2 regions of the Carboxydothermus ferrireducens DSM 11255 genome follow, and region 1 is predicted to be linked to the other one. Evidence: riboswitches for the same ligand, from Rfam matches in the RefSeq annotation. Region 1 holds a riboswitch; the other holds the start of a gene.
The links. A riboswitch is a leader RNA that binds a small molecule or an ion and turns the genes downstream of it on or off. The one in region 1 is predicted to bind S-adenosylmethionine.
Positions count from the first base shown of each region.

Region 2: it holds a riboswitch for S-adenosylmethionine, as region 1 does, so the genes downstream of both, CARFE_RS0102630 (methionine ABC transporter ATP-binding protein) here and CARFE_RS0105750 (O-acetylhomoserine aminocarboxypropyltransferase/cysteine synthase family protein) in region 1, are expected to answer to the same signal.

Region 1 is NZ_ATYG01000013.1:65,918-73,959, forward strand. Features, by position in the region: tRNA gene CARFE_RS0105735 (tRNA-Pro) at 731-807, opposite strand; gene bshC (bacillithiol biosynthesis cysteine-adding enzyme BshC) at 878-2,485, opposite strand; gene metX (homoserine O-acetyltransferase MetX) at 2,528-3,667, opposite strand; gene CARFE_RS0105750 (O-acetylhomoserine aminocarboxypropyltransferase/cysteine synthase family protein) at 3,676-4,941, opposite strand; SAM riboswitch class I at 5,079-5,182, opposite strand; gene CARFE_RS14435 (HD-GYP domain-containing protein) at 5,316-6,548, opposite strand; gene CARFE_RS0105760 (EAL domain-containing protein) at 6,605-8,042, opposite strand, start outside.
Region 2 is NZ_ATYG01000003.1:70,239-78,280, forward strand. Features, by position in the region: gene CARFE_RS0102580 (sodium:calcium antiporter) at 1-528, shown strand, start outside; gene CARFE_RS0102585 (metal-dependent hydrolase) at 525-1,460, opposite strand; gene CARFE_RS0102590 (SHOCT domain-containing protein) at 1,619-1,807, opposite strand; gene CARFE_RS0102595 (SHOCT domain-containing protein) at 1,880-2,068, opposite strand; gene CARFE_RS16410 (SHOCT domain-containing protein) at 2,138-2,410, opposite strand; gene CARFE_RS0102605 (RNA polymerase sigma factor SigX) at 2,566-3,033, shown strand; gene CARFE_RS0102610 (anti-sigma factor family protein) at 3,035-4,117, shown strand; gene CARFE_RS0102615 (ABC transporter ATP-binding protein) at 4,119-5,024, shown strand; gene CARFE_RS0102620 (ABC transporter permease subunit) at 5,008-5,856, shown strand; SAM riboswitch class I at 5,967-6,071, shown strand; gene CARFE_RS0102630 (methionine ABC transporter ATP-binding protein) at 6,133-7,146, shown strand; gene CARFE_RS0102635 (methionine ABC transporter permease) at 7,149-7,796, shown strand; gene CARFE_RS0102640 (MetQ/NlpA family ABC transporter substrate-binding protein) at 7,816-8,042, shown strand, end outside.

The DNA of each region.
Region 1 (8,042 bases):
TAAATTCCATAGGCTTTATTTCTTCTGATTAAAATGCTCCAGATAATTTAAGTTTTTCCTTATGGACCTTCTCCAGGAAGAAAATTAAATTGTTCATCCACTATTTTCCAACATGAACCATTATCCCATCATTATTCCAATCATAAAAAACAACATTGCCTGCTCTTAAACTGCTATTTGTATTAGACTGCTTGGCTAGGTGACCAAACACCCACCTTATTCCCTGCAGGATTATTCATTAAATAGCGATAAAAATTATCTGCCACTGACCAACTCTTTGTCCAAACCCAGTAAATAATATCAGTAAAGTATTGTTTGCAATACCACATATAATCCTGTGATATTCCAGCTTCGTCAAATGGTTTATTACCACCCTTGGGGTCGTGATTATAACCCCAAATTTAAATTTTAATGAAATTTATTTCAAAAACTTTGCAGTATCACCGCCCTCAATTACATTTTCAGGAATGTATTCCCTTTTCTTACTATACTCATACATTTTTTTATTTTTTGTCAATATAATTTTTAAATTTTTTTGTCAATTAAGAAAAATCACTTTCCTCTGCACTAACGGCTACTACTACCTCCGCCGTTCGGGACTTTCACCAGTGAGTCTGCACCCGTGCCGGGAACACGACAAAAAACCCACCCGGTTTACCGGATGGGCTTAATTCTCTACCAGGATGCAGTAAACAAAAAAGCTCCCCATTACGGGAGCCTTTACTTTCAATGGTCGGGCTGGCGGGATTTGAACCCACGGCCCCTACCACCCCAAGGTAGTGCGCTACCAAGCTGCGCCACAGCCCGACATTCATTGGAGACATCTTATATTTTAAAGAGAAAACAGCTTCATGTCAAGTGCACAAAACCTCTTATCTTATTCCAGGTATAGCAAATAATGCTTCCCGGGATTAAAGGAAATTTCCAGAAGTTTTTCTAATAAAGCAAATCCGTATTTGGCAAGGTAGTAAAAAATATTATACACCCGCTCCTGCCATTCGTTTTCTGGTATTAAGTTAGTTTTTAAATACCGCAATTTTTCAATGTGTTTACTGTTCTTTTCCCGGTGGTACTTTTGGGCCCGCTCCTCCAGGTATTTCACCTGGGCCATAACCCTTCCTAAGTTTTCTCCGGTAAGTTTTTGAAAATCCGCCCCCAGTGGGGCAAGTTTTTCCTGCATGGTCTGGTAAGCCGAATTGATACTTTCTTTTAAGGCTTTAAAGGTATCATCAATTCCAAGGTTGTCCAATCGCTCCAATACCCGGTAAAATACCCCGTCGTAATCTTGATAAATTTCCTGCGGTAAAAGGGCAAATTCTTTTAAAGCTTTCTCCACCCGCGGCTCAATTAAAGTTGCCGTAAATCGGGGTAGGATTACCGGCATCTGGGTACCCATTATTTCATACACTTCTTTTAACATGCCGTAGTAACCGATTTCTCCAGGGCCAGCCACATAAGCCAGTACCGGAAAAACCAGCGACTGGATGGAAGTCCTGACCACCAGGTTCGGACTTAACTTTTCCGGGTATCTTTCCATAAACTCCAAAAACTCTTCCCGGGTAAAGCTTACTTCCCCATCCCGGCTTACCACCTTTTCCCCGGCCACTTCCAAAGCAATTCTTTCATCGTTTTTAAAGATAAACATGTTGCAGTGGTTAGGACAGGGGTCAAGCTGGGGCTCAATTCCAAGACTTTGCTGCTCGGTATATACTTTAAATAAAGCCTTTTCAATAGCGTCCCTCTTTAAAAAAGCATTTTTAAGATAGTCTTTGGTAACCCTTTTAAATTCCGGATTTAGGCCATCATAAACTAAAAGGCCGTATTTACCAAAAAGCTTTAACATTAAGCGGGCAAAGGCCTGGCCTAAATTGGCCGAATGATAAGCTTTTTTAATTTCCGTAAAAACTTCTTCTTTGTAATCAAAATTGGGTAATAGGCTCTCGAACTTTTCAATGGCTTCAACAGTCTCTGGTTCGGTTGGCCTCAGTCCAGCCGGGATTTTTCGCAGGTCAGTAAATTCAATTTTTATTTCCTGCGGCCCCTCTTTTCCAGGGAAGTAGAGAAAATTTACTTCCTCCACATCGTGGTCTTCACTGCCAATCCAAAAGAGGGGCACAACTTCGTGATTTAGCAATTCGCTTAGTCGTTTTGCTTCAATAATTGCATGAACTGCTTTATATATGGAATACAAGGGTCCCGTTAAAAAGCCCGGCTGCTGCCCGGTTAAGACGATAAATGCTCCCTTTTTGATTTTGTCGAGATTTTCCACAACCTTTTGGTCAAGTGCAAAATCTTTCAGGTAAGAGCTTAATAAATTATAGAGAGCTTCCGGATTACTCTTATCTTTTAAATAATCTGCCCTATCATAAAAGCTTCGGGTATTCCAGGGGTTGTAATGGTAAAACCTGGCTACTCTGTCGTACCCGGTTAAATAATACCTGACCAGATTTTTTTCGTAACCTAAATTTATTTCCTCGTACCGCATTGCCTGCTCCTCTGTTTTTCTTTTATCTTACCATAGTTTTCTTTAAAAGTTAATTGTCGCCCTCCGGCCAGCCACATACTCCAAAAAGTTACTTAAGATTGGCGACATTTTGGAAAACTCAATTAAAAAAGCATCGTGGCCGTGAGGAGAGGAAAGTTCCCAGTAATAAGCCTCTTTTTTGGCTTCCTTCAATGCTTCTACAATTTCCTTTTGCTGATAGGTTGGGTAAAGAAAATCGGTGTCAATGCCAATAGCTAACAGGGGCGTTTTCAGTTCCTTTAAAATTTCCCGGTAGCGACCCCTTCCGCGGCTTATGTCATGCAAATCCATCGCCTTTAAGAGATACAAATAAGTATTGGCATCAAACCGCTTTACTAATTTATCCCCTTGATAGTAAAGGTAATTTTCAATTTCAAAGCGGGAAGTATGACTGAAAAGCTCCTGGTCCGTTTCATAAGTATGGGTTCGCCCAAAACGGTACTGCCAGGAAATATCGCTTTTGTAGGTAATGATGCCAATCATCCTGGCCAAAGCCAATCCTCTTTTTGGGCCCTCAAACCCGTAATAATTTCCACCACGCCATTCGGGGTCGGTCATGATGGCTTCCCGGCCAACCGCATTAAAAGCTATACCAAAGGGGGAAAGGCGGGCACTGGTAGCAATGGCCACCACGCTTTTTAACATCTCGGGATACATGTAAGCCCACTCTAAAGCCTGCATACCCCCCATGGAGCCGCCCACCGCCGCCAGGATTTTCGTAATCCCCAGGTGGCGCACCAGCATGTACTGAAGATTAACCATGTCTCTAATGGTGATAATGGGAAAACTCATGCCCCAGGGCTTCCCGGTAGCGGGGTTAATTGAAGAAGGCCCGGTAGTCCCGTAGCATCCCCCTAAAACGTTGGAGCAAACAATAAAGTATTTATTGGTGTCAAAAGGCCTTCCCGGTCCCACCATGGGGTCCCACCAGCCGGCCACTTTGTCTTCCGGCCGGTGTTTTCCCGCTACATGGGCATCTCCTGTTAGGGCATGTAAAATCAAAATCGCGTTATCTCCCCGCTCGTTCAGTTCGCCGTAAGTCTCATAGGCTACCGTTACCGGAGCAATTTTTTCGCCGCATTCTAAAGTTATTTCCGGAAAAGTAACCTTCTTGGTTTCCACAATACCAACCGAACCGTTCATTTTTCCTCCTACACCTGTGCTAAAGCATTATCTAAATCCTGGATTAAATCATCCACGTCTTCAATGCCAATGGACAAACGAATTAAATCTTCTGTTACTCCGGCCTTTAAAAGTTCTTCACTGTTTAACTGGCTGTGGGTGGTAGAAGCTGGATGGATGATTAATGATTTAGCATCCCCCACATTGGCGAGATGGGAGAAAATTTTTACCCCTTCTATTACTTTTTTCCCGGCTTCGCGTCCACCTTTTACTCCAAAAGTAAGCATGGCCCCAAATCCGTTTTTAAAGTATTTCTGAGCCCGGTTATAGTGAGGGTGGTCGCTAAGGCCCGGATAATTGACAAAGGTAACTTTCGGGTGCCCTTTTAAGTACTCAGCAATTTTAAGGGCATTTTCCGAATGTTTCTTCATTCTGAGCTCCAAAGTTTCTACTCCAAGTAGTATCAAAAACGCATTAAAAGGAGAAAGGGATGCGCCAATATCCCGCAAAAACTGGGTGCGGGCCCTGGCAATGTACGCCGCGGCCCCAAACTTTTCGGTATAAATCATGCCGTGATAGGCGGGATCAGGAGTGGTAAACTGGGTAAAACCCCCTGCTTTCCAGTCAAAATTTCCGCCATCGACAATGATTCCGCCTATCGCCACCCCGTGACCGCCAATAAATTTGGTAAGGGAGTGAATAACTATGTTAGCCCCATGTTCAAGAGGCCGAAAGAGGTAAGGGGTAGCAAAGGTATTGTCCACCACCAGCGGTATTTTATAGCTCTGGGCAAGTTTGGATAGAGCTTCAAAGTCAGGAATGGTAAGTCCGGGATTGCCGATGGTTTCCACATAAAGGGCCCGGGTTTTAGGGGTGATTAATTTTTCAAAGGATTCCACTTCAACATTTTCGGTAAACCTGACATTTATGCCAAAGGATTTAAAAGTATTGGCCAACAGGGTATAAGTTCCGCCATAAAGATTGGAAGAAGCAACAATTTCATCCCCGGCAGAAGCAAGATTCAAAAGGGCAAAGGTGATTGCCGCCTGACCGGAAGCAACCGCTAAAGCTCCAATACCTCCTTCCAAAGCAGCAATGCGGTTTTCCAAAACTTCGGTGGTCGGGTTGTCAATGCGGGTATAAATGTAACCGCCACCTTCCAAATTAAATAATGCTGCAGCATGCTCGGTGCTTTCAAATACGTAAGAGGTAGTTTGATAGATGGGAACCGCCCGAGCTCTGGTTTCCCTGTCCGGTTTTTGTCCGGCGTGAAGCGCTTTTGTCGCAAATTTCACTACAATCTCTCCTTTCTTTCCGCCTACTTTAGGGACGGCTCTGATTTTTGCGTCTAAACGCCTAAAAAAAGAACCCCCCTGATTTTGGTGTTTAAATAAAAAAACCTCTTCCGACAAGAAGAGGCTTTGGTTTCCTCCTCTTATCTCTCAGGATTATCCTCCTGCAGGATTTGGCACCTTTGCCAAAAAGGCCGGTTGCCGGGCTTCATAGGGCCAGTCCCTCCGCCGCTCTCGATAAGAGTGTTTCGTTATTCGCTATTTACTTGAAATTAATTCTATAAAGGATAAAACTATTTGTCAATTACTTAGCTCAAATTTTTTGTATATAGGCCAGAGAATAGCTCTCGATATTGTGACCTTTTTGTAAAGGTCAGTTATCCTGCCTCAGTTTCCAGAACCCTTTGCATTCGAGTAATAATCTCCGGATAACTATCCAAAAGTATTTTAACACACTCTCGGTCAATTCTGTTGGCCCGAACTTCGTTAAATAAAATCTCTTTAACCTCCCGGTATTTTAACCCCTTCCGGTAGGGGCGGTCTTCAGTTAGAGCTACAAACATGTCAACTACACCTAAAAGCCGTTCTTGTAGAGAAATTTCTTCGCCTTTTTTCTTAAAAGGATAACCACTACCATCAAGCTTCTCGTGATGAAAAGCAGCGGTGCGGACAATCTCCTCAGGAAAAACGTCTATCAACCAATAGTAGGTATAAAAAGTATGCTGTTTTATTACGCTAAACTCTTCCCGACTAAGGGCCGCAGGTTTTTCCAGTATTTCTTCGGGCACCGTAAGTTTTCCCAAATCATGTAAAAGTCCAGCTACTTCTAAAGCTTTTCGTACTTCAAGGTCAAAGCCAAAAATCTCTCCGGCAAACTTTGCCACTTCAGCTATAAGCTGTGAATGGTAAAATGTGAAGTGAGATTTATGGTCAATGATTTTAGCAAAAAGTTGCGCAATACTTATCACTTCATCAAGCTCCAGCCACCTGTGCTGGCCTGGATGTATATTTAAGCATTGATTTAAAATATCCCCATCCCCTAAAGTAAGCCAGAAATCCTCAGTTTCTGCAACCACTAAAAACACATCTACTATCTCTGGATCAAAAAGAATATTCTTACCAGAAACTATTTTTTCCACTACCTTCTCTTTCACCAGTAAGGGATGCATATTATCCTGAAAGAAAAACGCTACCCGGTCAGCAAGATAAATTATCCGGCTAAACAGCGGAATTTCCTTACCAGCAAGCCCGGTTTTATTTTTCCCTTGAAAATGATCGTGATGGCTTAAAATAACGGGAGCATATTGATCAAAATACGTGTTTTTAAGAAAGTTATAACCCCGCAGGCAATGTTCAAACTCCTCTTCCTCAAAAAAGTTAATAAGCTGCTCGTCCTTGCCCCAAGGCAAAACTCCAATATCATGAATCATTCCTAAATATATAAGGTCGTTTTTTTCAAACTCTGTAAGTCCCAATTTATCACCAACTAAGTAGGAAACATAGGCAACTTTCCAATGATGTTTGTTAAGGCCTAATTCGTTAGCATCAAAAGCTGAAAACATATTTTTTATTAAGTTAAAAAAGTTAAAAAAGTTAACCTTAATGGTCAAAACTAATACTCCTTTCAATAAAATTAAGTAGTTTTACCTCGGACCTCATCCTGGCACTACTTTTGTGCGTTATGAGAAATCAAGAAATATTGGTCCCCTTTTTGAACCAGATGAATAACCTCGTCTGGAGGCAATGGTTTGCTAAAATAAAAACCTTGAACTTTATCGCACCCGCTCTCTATTAGACACTCAAGCTGCTCTCTGGTTTCTACCCCTTCAGCAGTTACAGGTAGTTTCAGCCTGTGTCCCAATAAAATAATCGCATCTATTATAGCCTTATTTACATCTATCTTAATACCATTCACAAACGACCTGTCAATTTTTAAACCATCAACCGTAAATTTTTGCATATATCTAAAAGAACTGTTTTCAGTGCCAAAATCATCTATTATTATTTTAACCCCAGCTTTTTTCAAGTGATAAAGGTTTTCAACCACCGTTTCCACTGCTTCTATAAGGACGGTTTCAGTAATCTCCAGTTCCAGGTATCTCGGTTCAAGTTCAATTTCTTTTAGGATATCACACACAACCTTCGCGAAATTAGGCTGCTCCAACTGATGCACAGAAACATTTACCGAAACGCTGAAACCCGAATACCCCATACCGAGCCATTCTTTCATTTGTCTACAAGCTGTCCTTAACACCCACTCACCTATAGATATTATCTGTCGGGTCTCTTCAGCAATAGGAATAAAGTGAAAAGGGCTAATCATTCCTTTTTTAGGATGTTGCCACCTCAAAAGTGCCTCCATACTCGCTATTTTACCTGTCTTTAGGTCAATAAGGGGCTGATAATATAAAATGAACTGATTTTTTTCCAAAGCCAACCTTAAATCTCTTTTAACTGTATTAGCAAATTCTACCTCGCTCTTCATTGCTATGTCAAAATATTGGAAACCATTTTTTCCTTTTCTTTTAGCCGTGTACATAGCTATATCCGCATTCTTCAGTATAGCTCTTTCACTTTTTCCATGATCGGGATAGATGGCAATACCAATACTAATAGTAACAGGCAATTCATAATTATTGAGTTTTATTGGTTGGTCAAATAATTCCAATATTCTTTTTGCAACCTTATCCGTATCCTCAATACTATTTACATCAGGCAGTAAAATGATAAATTCATCACCGCCAACCCTGGATATTGTATCTGTTTCTCGCACACACTTTGTTAATTCCTTGGCAATCTTCTTCAATAGCCTGTCTCCCGTATGATGACCCAAAGAGTCGTTGATAATTTTGAAATTATCAAGATCAACAAAAAACACTGCAAGTTTCTTCCCATTCCTTCTGGCATCTGCCATGGCAACTTTGAGCCTCTCCAGAAAAACATCCCGACGCGGTAGGTTAGTCAGAGGGTCATGGAATGCCATGTATTCTAATTTGCTTTCCATTTGTTTTCTTTGAGTAATATCCGTGTGCGATCCTGCCATTCTTATGGCTTTGCCCTCTTCATTCCATAAAGCCTTTCCTCTGCTTAAAATCCATATATAT
Region 2 (8,042 bases), on a different contig from region 1:
AAGATAACAATAACTGCCCCTGCCGGTGAGGAAAACTGTCACGAGTTGGACCGGTGTTATTTTGCTCCCCGTCATGATGACCCACCCACCCTGGCGATTATTGCTCAGGTGCTGGTGGCATTAACAATGATTGTATTGGGAGCCGATGAATTTGTGAAAGGGATTGAAACGGCAGCGAAAGCTGCAGGGATTCCACCGCTGGTACTGTCACTGGTAATTGCTCCTATTGCCACCGAACTTCCGGAAAAGTTTAACTCAATAATCTGGATTCGGGACCAAAAAGATACCTATGCTCTTGGAAATATTACCGGCGCAATGGTTTTCCAGAGCACTTTAATTCCCGCTTTTGGTATCGTGTTTTCCGACTGGCACCTGGATTTTTATGCCGGGCTATCGGGAATACTGGCATTAACGGCAGGTTTGCTGGCTTACCTCGGGTACCGGTGGCAAAAGAAACTATCAGCCAGGCTTTTACTGATAAATGGTCTTTTATATTTAGTGTTTATCTATTTTGTCGTAAGGGGTTAGTCAGCTAAAGACTGGTTTAAATAAGTTTTAACTACTTTGTTTTGCCTGTCAAGTTCAATTAATACTCCAAATACATAATGCCCGCGAAAATGGTAACGGGGTTCTAAAAGATAAATTTTTCTTCCCTCGGGTGTATCTTTAACTTTAACGTAAGTAAATTTGGCAAAATTTAAAAATGCTTTTGCTTCGGGAGTGGAAAGGGCAACCCTTGATTCTTCTGGGATTTCAGAGGATTCAAGGGTTTTTGTTTCAATTATTTTACCGCTTAAAAATTTAGCTTCTCCTTGATGGATTGTTTTGCCCTCCTGGGCGATATAACGCCAGGAGAAAAAGTCGAGGGGATCGGGATAAACGGTTATTTTTGCTTCAGGGTAGAGAAAAGCTACCTTTTGCCAGAGATGGTGCTGGATTTGCCAGCGGGCACCGATATAAAGAAGAAGTATTAAAAGCGTGGTGAGAAATACTTTCTGGGGTGACTTTCCCAGCCAGAAGAAAAGAAAACCGCCGGCAAATATTAACAATATATACAGATCGATAATCATTAAAATATCGTAGGAGTAGAGCTTTTTTGATAGAGGCCAGAACAATGCTGTCCCGTAGGAAGTAAGTAAATCCATGCCTACATGAATAAAGCCGGAAACGAGGGCCATACCAAAGAGATAGCCAAAATTTGCTTTGGGGTTTAAAAAGTAGGCAATAACGGCTGCCAGCAAAGATAAGGTCGCTACTCCCCAGGGGGCATGGGTCAGGGTACGGTGGTATTCAAAATATTTTAAAGGGCCGAAAGCCCGGGTGACAAAGTCTATGTCCGGCGCTTCGGAAGCCAGTACAGAAGCAATAGTTATTGCTTTGGCTAAAGCTGGGTCAGTACCTGCCGGCAAAACGGCTTTGGCCAGGGCATAACCAATAAGTCCGTGGGTCAGGTTGTCCATCTTGGACCTCCTTTAGTGGTGGCTTTTTGGAAGTTGGAAGATTGAAGTTAGAAGGTGGATTAAAAAAAACTTATCCCGGTGTTGGCTATTTTTAGCTTTTGTCTATATTTTAATATTTTAATTTATTTTTTCCATAAAAAAATAGCGGGGGTTTCCCGCTATTTTCGTAAGTCGTGCAACATTTCTTCGTATTTTTCTTTGCTAATTTCACCCTTGGCATACCGCTCTTTTAACAAATCTTCTGGTGATTTGGTTATACTTAATTTAGTAATTCCGTTGTTTTTAGCTAATAGTTGAAAGGCGATGTAAATAATCAAAGCTAAGAAAAGCAAGCCGAAGATCATCATAATAAAACCTCCTATCAAATTCCAGGGTCCAAAAGCTTGATTCCAGCAATACCAAAACATGACAATCACCCGCTATTTTCGTAAATCTTGAAGCATTTCTTCGTATTGTTCTTTGGTTATTTCTCCCCGGGCGTATCTTTCCTTTAAAAGTTCTTCCGGAGATTTTCCGGAGGTAACTTTATTTATAATATCGTTTCGGGTAAGAAGTTTGAAGATGAAATAAATCACTACCGCCCAAAAGAGAAACATTAAGATCATCATAAAGATACCTCCAAGCATGTTCCATGGAGTTAGCCGATCCCAGAAGTACCACATCATCGTTATCACCCCTTATTTTTTAAGATCTTCTAAAGCTTTTAAATAATCTTCCCTGGTTATTTCCCCGCGAGCGTACCGCTCTCTTAAAATTTCTTCTGCCGAAGAGCGGTGGTTTGTATGGGAAACATGATGGCCGCAGCCGCCCATGGGAAAAAAGATGCCAAACCGGCGGAAAATCAGGGCTGCTACCACTATAACAGCTAAAAACAAAAGCAGGTTTATTAGTAAACTGCCGGGGTAATAACCGTAACCGTAGCCAAATCCCGGGAAAAATCTCCACATCATTAATATCGCCTCCTTTTAAGTTTATTATAAAACCTAATTGTTACCAAAGTGTTTCGTGTTTATTGCAGATTAACGGAGAAAATATTTCTTTGGCTGTCACAAATTAGGGGTTAAAATCGTCTTAGAGGTAGAAAAAGCGGTAAAGGAGGGAGAGAGTGGAGCCCAGTATAGTTGAAACCCTTTATAAAGAAATGTATACCAAACTTACCTTCAGGATTAATAGTATTGTAAAAAGGGTAGATATAGCCGAAGAACTGGCTCAGGAGTGTTTTGCCAGGCTCCTCCGGGAAGATATAAGCAGTATAAATAATCCTGTCGGTTGGCTTTTTAAAGTGGGAGAAAATCTTGCCTATGATTATCTCAGGAGTGCCCGGGAGATTCCGCTTTTAGAAGGAGCGAAAATTTCCGGAATTGATTTTATTGATGAGGTGGAACTGGTGAAAGAAGCTCTGGCAACCCTTACCGAAGAAGAACAAAAACTATTACTTTTACGGGAGAAGGGCTATAAATACAAGGAGATAGCCCAAAAATTAGGGATTAAGGAAAGCTCGGTGGGCCAGAAACTCTGCCGGGCGCAGGCCCGGTTTAAAAAAAGTTATTTAAAATTATCCGGAGGTGAGTAATTTGAAGGGCCGTTGTTTGGATGAGGGGATTTTAATGGCTTATGTGGATGATGAGCTAAATTTAGGGGAAATGAGGAAGGTAGAGGAACACCTTGAAGAGTGCGTAAAGTGCCGGGAAAAGTTAAACGAAATTAAAGCCACCAGAAAATTTACCGCGACAAAGCTTTCGCTTTTGACTGACGGCGAAAAGGCTAAAGCGCCAAGCCTTAGGAGAAAATTCTGGCAAAATGCAATTTTACCCCGGGTGGCAGCGGTAGCGGCGGCCGCTTTAATCCTGATCGGGGCGCCAGCGATAGCCGATGAACTTTACACCTTTTTCCGGGCTGAAAAGGTCGAAGTAGTCTCGGTTAATGCGGCGGACCTGGAGAAACTTTCCGATATTTTTAATAAGGTGGGGGAAAGCAAAATAGAAGGACTTATCGAGGTTAAAAGAGAGGTGACTTTAAAACCGCGGGATTTGGCTCTCAATGATATTAAAAATATTCCGGCTTCTTTAAATCCCGTTCCGGAAAATTTACCTTCAACTTTGGAAAAATATGCGCAATTGAATAATTTATACCAAGGGGAAGGATTTAAATTAACAGTGAAAGTTAATGTTAAGGAGATGAACAGGCAGCTGAAGTTTTTGGGAGCCAAGAAGCTATTTCCGGAAACCCTGGAGGGAAAAGAGTTTAACATCAGCGTAAACCCTGGTTACCGGGCCAATTACAACCTGACAGGTGGCGGTAATAATGGTGGTTTTCTTAGCATTACCCGTCAGGCAGTACCGGAAATAAAAACCCGGGCCAGGATTACGCCGGAAGAAATTGCCGAAGTTCTCTTAGAGCTGCCGGGGATCCCCGGAGACCTAAAAAGCTCTCTGGCAGGACTTGCCGGTGATTTAAACAGCGCCCTGGTGATACCGGTTTACAAGGGAACATCGGTGGAAGATGTTAAAATCGCCGGTGTAACCGGAAAGATGCTTGAACAATCGGGTGGAAGCTATCGGGTGTTGGTGTTTTTAAAGGGGGGAATTCTTACCGTAATTGAAAGCTCTCTTGATAAAGAAACCCTTTTAGAAGTAGCAAGGGGGCTTAGCTGGTAACATGGTATTAGAAAGTGTCGATTTAACAAAATATTATGGCCGGGAAATAGGGTGCCGGAACATTTCTCTGGGGGTTTCCCCCGGGGAAATCTTTGCTTTTTTAGGACCAAACGGTGCCGGGAAAAGTACCTTTGTGAAAACTGCCCTGGGCTTATTAAAGCCTACCTCGGGGACGATACGGCTTTTTGGGAAAAGCCCGGAAGACTTGCATGTCCGTCGTAAGGTAGGCTATCTCCCGGAAAATATTCGCCTGCCGGAGTGGATGACGGCAGAAGAGCTTTTGCGCTTTCACGGGAAACTCCTCTACCTTCCAGAGAAAAAGTTAAAGAGAAGAATAGAAGAGGTTTTAACCCGGACCAAACTCTGGGAGCGGAAAGATAATAGAATTAAGACCTACAGCCAGGGGATGCGCCAGCGGCTGGCCCTGGCGGTGGCCTTATTAGGGGAACCGGAACTTTTATTTTTGGATGAGCCAACTTCGGCTCTGGATCCGGTAGGCCGGATTGAAGTCCGGGAAATTATCACCGACCTTAAAAGACAAGGAGTAGCGGTATTTTTAAACAGCCATCTTTTATCTGAGGTGGAAATGGTAGCCGATAGTGTAGCGATTATTAACCGCGGGGAAATAAAAGCCCGGGGAAAACTTGCGGAACTTTTATCCGGACGCGGGATTTTAATCCGCGGGGAAATTCCCGAAGCTCTTCTTAATAAACTAAAATCCCGGTATCAAACCGGGGAAGCCCCAAATGGGTTAAAGCTTTTGGGGGTAAGCGAAGAAGAAGTACCGGCAATAATGCGGGATTTGGTCCTCGGGGGAGCTAATATTTATGAGGTTCGGCCGTTTAAGGCGGCGCTCGAGGAATTATTTATCCAGGCGGTGGAGGGCAAAAATGGGGCAGATAATTAGTTATACCTTAAGGGAAGCGGTGCGCAGAAAAACTCTTTTGGTAATTGTCATTTTAGCGGTGGTTTACCTTATTCTTTTCGGTACCGGCCTTTATTTTATCAGCGATAATTTAAAAATTTATAAAAGTCCTACTCCTGATATGGTGCTACAGCATTATATTCTCTTAAATTTTTTCTTTTCCTTTGGCTTGTTTTTCGCCTCCCTTGCAGTAAACGTGATAGCGGTATTTAGTGCGGTCGGGGCGATTTCAGGAGAATTAGAAGCGTGGCTTTTACAGCCGCTACTGGTACGTCCCGTTAAAAAGTGGGAGGTATTTTTGGGAAAATTTATTGGTTACGGTCTTTTGGGCATTATTGCGGCGATAATTTTAATATTGGCGCTGGTAGCCGAGTTTTACGTTATTACCGGTTTTATCCCACAGAATGTCTGGTTTGCAGGACTTATTTTAAGCGGAATGCCGCTTATTTTAACGGCGGTGACGTTGACCGGGTCGGTGCGGTTGTCGCCGGCGGCTAACGGTTTTTTTGCTTTTACCCTGTATATGGCTTCGCTGGTGGGAGGGATGATGGAGCAGGTGGCAAGCTTCTTTCCCGGACAAACGAAAATTTTGCAAGAAATCGGCCTTTTAACCAGTATTATCCTTCCTACCGACGCTATTTACCGCAAAGGGGTGTCGTATATTTTTTCTGGAGTTAGCAACTTTGCCGGACCTTTAACCTTATTTGGCAGTGCCAACCCCCCGAGCTTGTACTTTCTCGGATATACGCTTCTTTACCTGATGGGGGTAGTAATTCTGGGAATATATCTTTTTAATAAACGGGAGGCAGCGTAGAAAATTTAAAAAATTAAAACTTTTTCAGAGGGACTTGACAGGTGGTAGTTTCGAATTTAAAATCAAATTCAGTTTAATGCGAACTAAATAGCGGCGATGACATAGATCGCCTCTTATCAAGAGTGGCGGAGGGACTGGCCCAATGAAGCCCGGCAACCGGCCATATTTTTGGCAATGGTGCCAATTCCTGCGGATTAAATTCCGGGAGATAAGAGGAGGAGCAAAACCCTCTTCTAACCGGAAGGGGGTTATTTTTTTGCAAAAGAGGTGGTAACAGTGATTATTATTAAAAACCTGGACATTACGTATCCGGGGAAAAGAAAGGTAAAAGCGGTGGATAATGTCAGTTTAGAAATAAAAAAAGGTGAAATTTTTGGCATCATCGGCTTATCGGGCGCCGGAAAGTCATCGTTACTGCGGGCAATAAACGGGCTTGTCCGGCCTACTTCCGGTGAAGTTTGGGTGGATGGCGTGGAAATCACACGGCTATCAAGTAAAGAACTTCTAAATTTGCGGCAAAAAATCGGGATGATCTTTCAGCATTTTAACCTCTTGGATTCCCGCACCGTTTTTGGGAACGTAGCTTTTCCCCTGGAGATAGGGGGCTATCCCAGGGAACAGATAAAGAAGCGGGTTATGGAAGTCCTGGAGCTGGTGGGGCTTTTGGATAAAGCGGATAGTTATCCAAGAGAACTTTCCGGGGGCCAAAAGCAACGGGTGGGAATTGCCCGGGCGATTGCTGCAAACCCTAAGATTCTTCTCTGTGATGAACCCACATCTGCTCTGGACCCGCAAACGACGGGACAAATTCTTAAGTTACTGGCAGAAATTAACCAAAAGCTGGGGATTACCATAGTTATCATTACCCATGAAATGCGGGTGATTACCGAAATCTGCGACCGGGTGGCGGTAATGGACAACGGCCGGGTGGTAGAAGAAGGGGTAGTAACCGATGTCTTTTTAAATCCCTCGCACCCCATTACCAAAGAGTTTGTTAACACCGTAATCAGCAAGGAATTACCGGAAGAGGTTTTAGCCCATGCCCGGACCAGAAGACCTGACAGGGAAGTGCTCTTGCTGCGCTTTGCCGGCAATACCGCCAATGAGCCGGTGGTATCCAGGATAATCAAAGAAACGGGTGTGGAGTTAAGTATCCTTTACGGCAATATCGGACATTTAAAAGACGTTCCCTACGGAATTTTGGCGGTAGAGATTTTCGGGGATGAAAGCAAACGAGACAAGGTCCGGCAAATTTTGCACGAGCTTTCGGTGAAGCTGGAGGTGGTGTAGAAGTGGAATACTGGCCGGAAATCCTGAAGGCTACCTATGAAACCCTTTATATGACCGGAGTATCTCTTTTCTTTGCAGCGGTAATTGGTATTCCGGTGGGAGTTCTCTTAAATGCCGTTTCAAATGGTGGGATAATGCCCAATCCTGTAATTTACAGCATTCTGGGTTCGGTAGTAAATGTCCTGCGTTCGGCGCCTTTTGTAATTCTGATGCTGGCGGTAACTCCTTTAACCCGGCTTATTGCCGGGACCTCTATCGGTAGCAGCGCAGCGATAGTACCCTTAACAATAGGGGCGGCGCCTTTTGTTGCCCGGTTAATTGAGGCCAATCTCAGAGAAGTTGACCCTGGAGTGGTAGAAGCGGCCCGGGCCATGGGGGCAAATAACCGGCAGGTAATTTTCAAAGTACTTTTGCCGGAAGCCCGAGCCGGAATTATTTTGAGTTTAACCAATACTGCAATAGCTATAATTGGTTATTCGGCCATGGCCGGAGCCATAGGTGGTGGAGGGCTGGGCGACCTCGGAGTCCGGTATGGTTATATGCGTTTTCAAACGGATGTGATGCTCATAACCGTGGCTATTTTGGTAGCTCTGGTGGAGATTGTGCAGGCTACGGGCAATTTTTTGGCCCGTAAATATAAAACAAAATAATTAAGGAGGAGGAGTTAAAATGAAAAAAGTTTTGGTAGCCTTAGTGCTAATTTTAACCCTTGGCCTTTTTGGCTGCGGAAGCCAAAAACCTACAGAAAAAGTTTTAAAAGTTGGGGCGACCCCGGTACCCCACGCGGAAATTTTACGGCAGGTGCAGCCGATTTTAGAAAAGGAAGGCATCAAACTGGAGATTATCGAGTTTACCGACTATGTAAAGCCCAATATCGCTTTGGCGGAAAAAGAGCT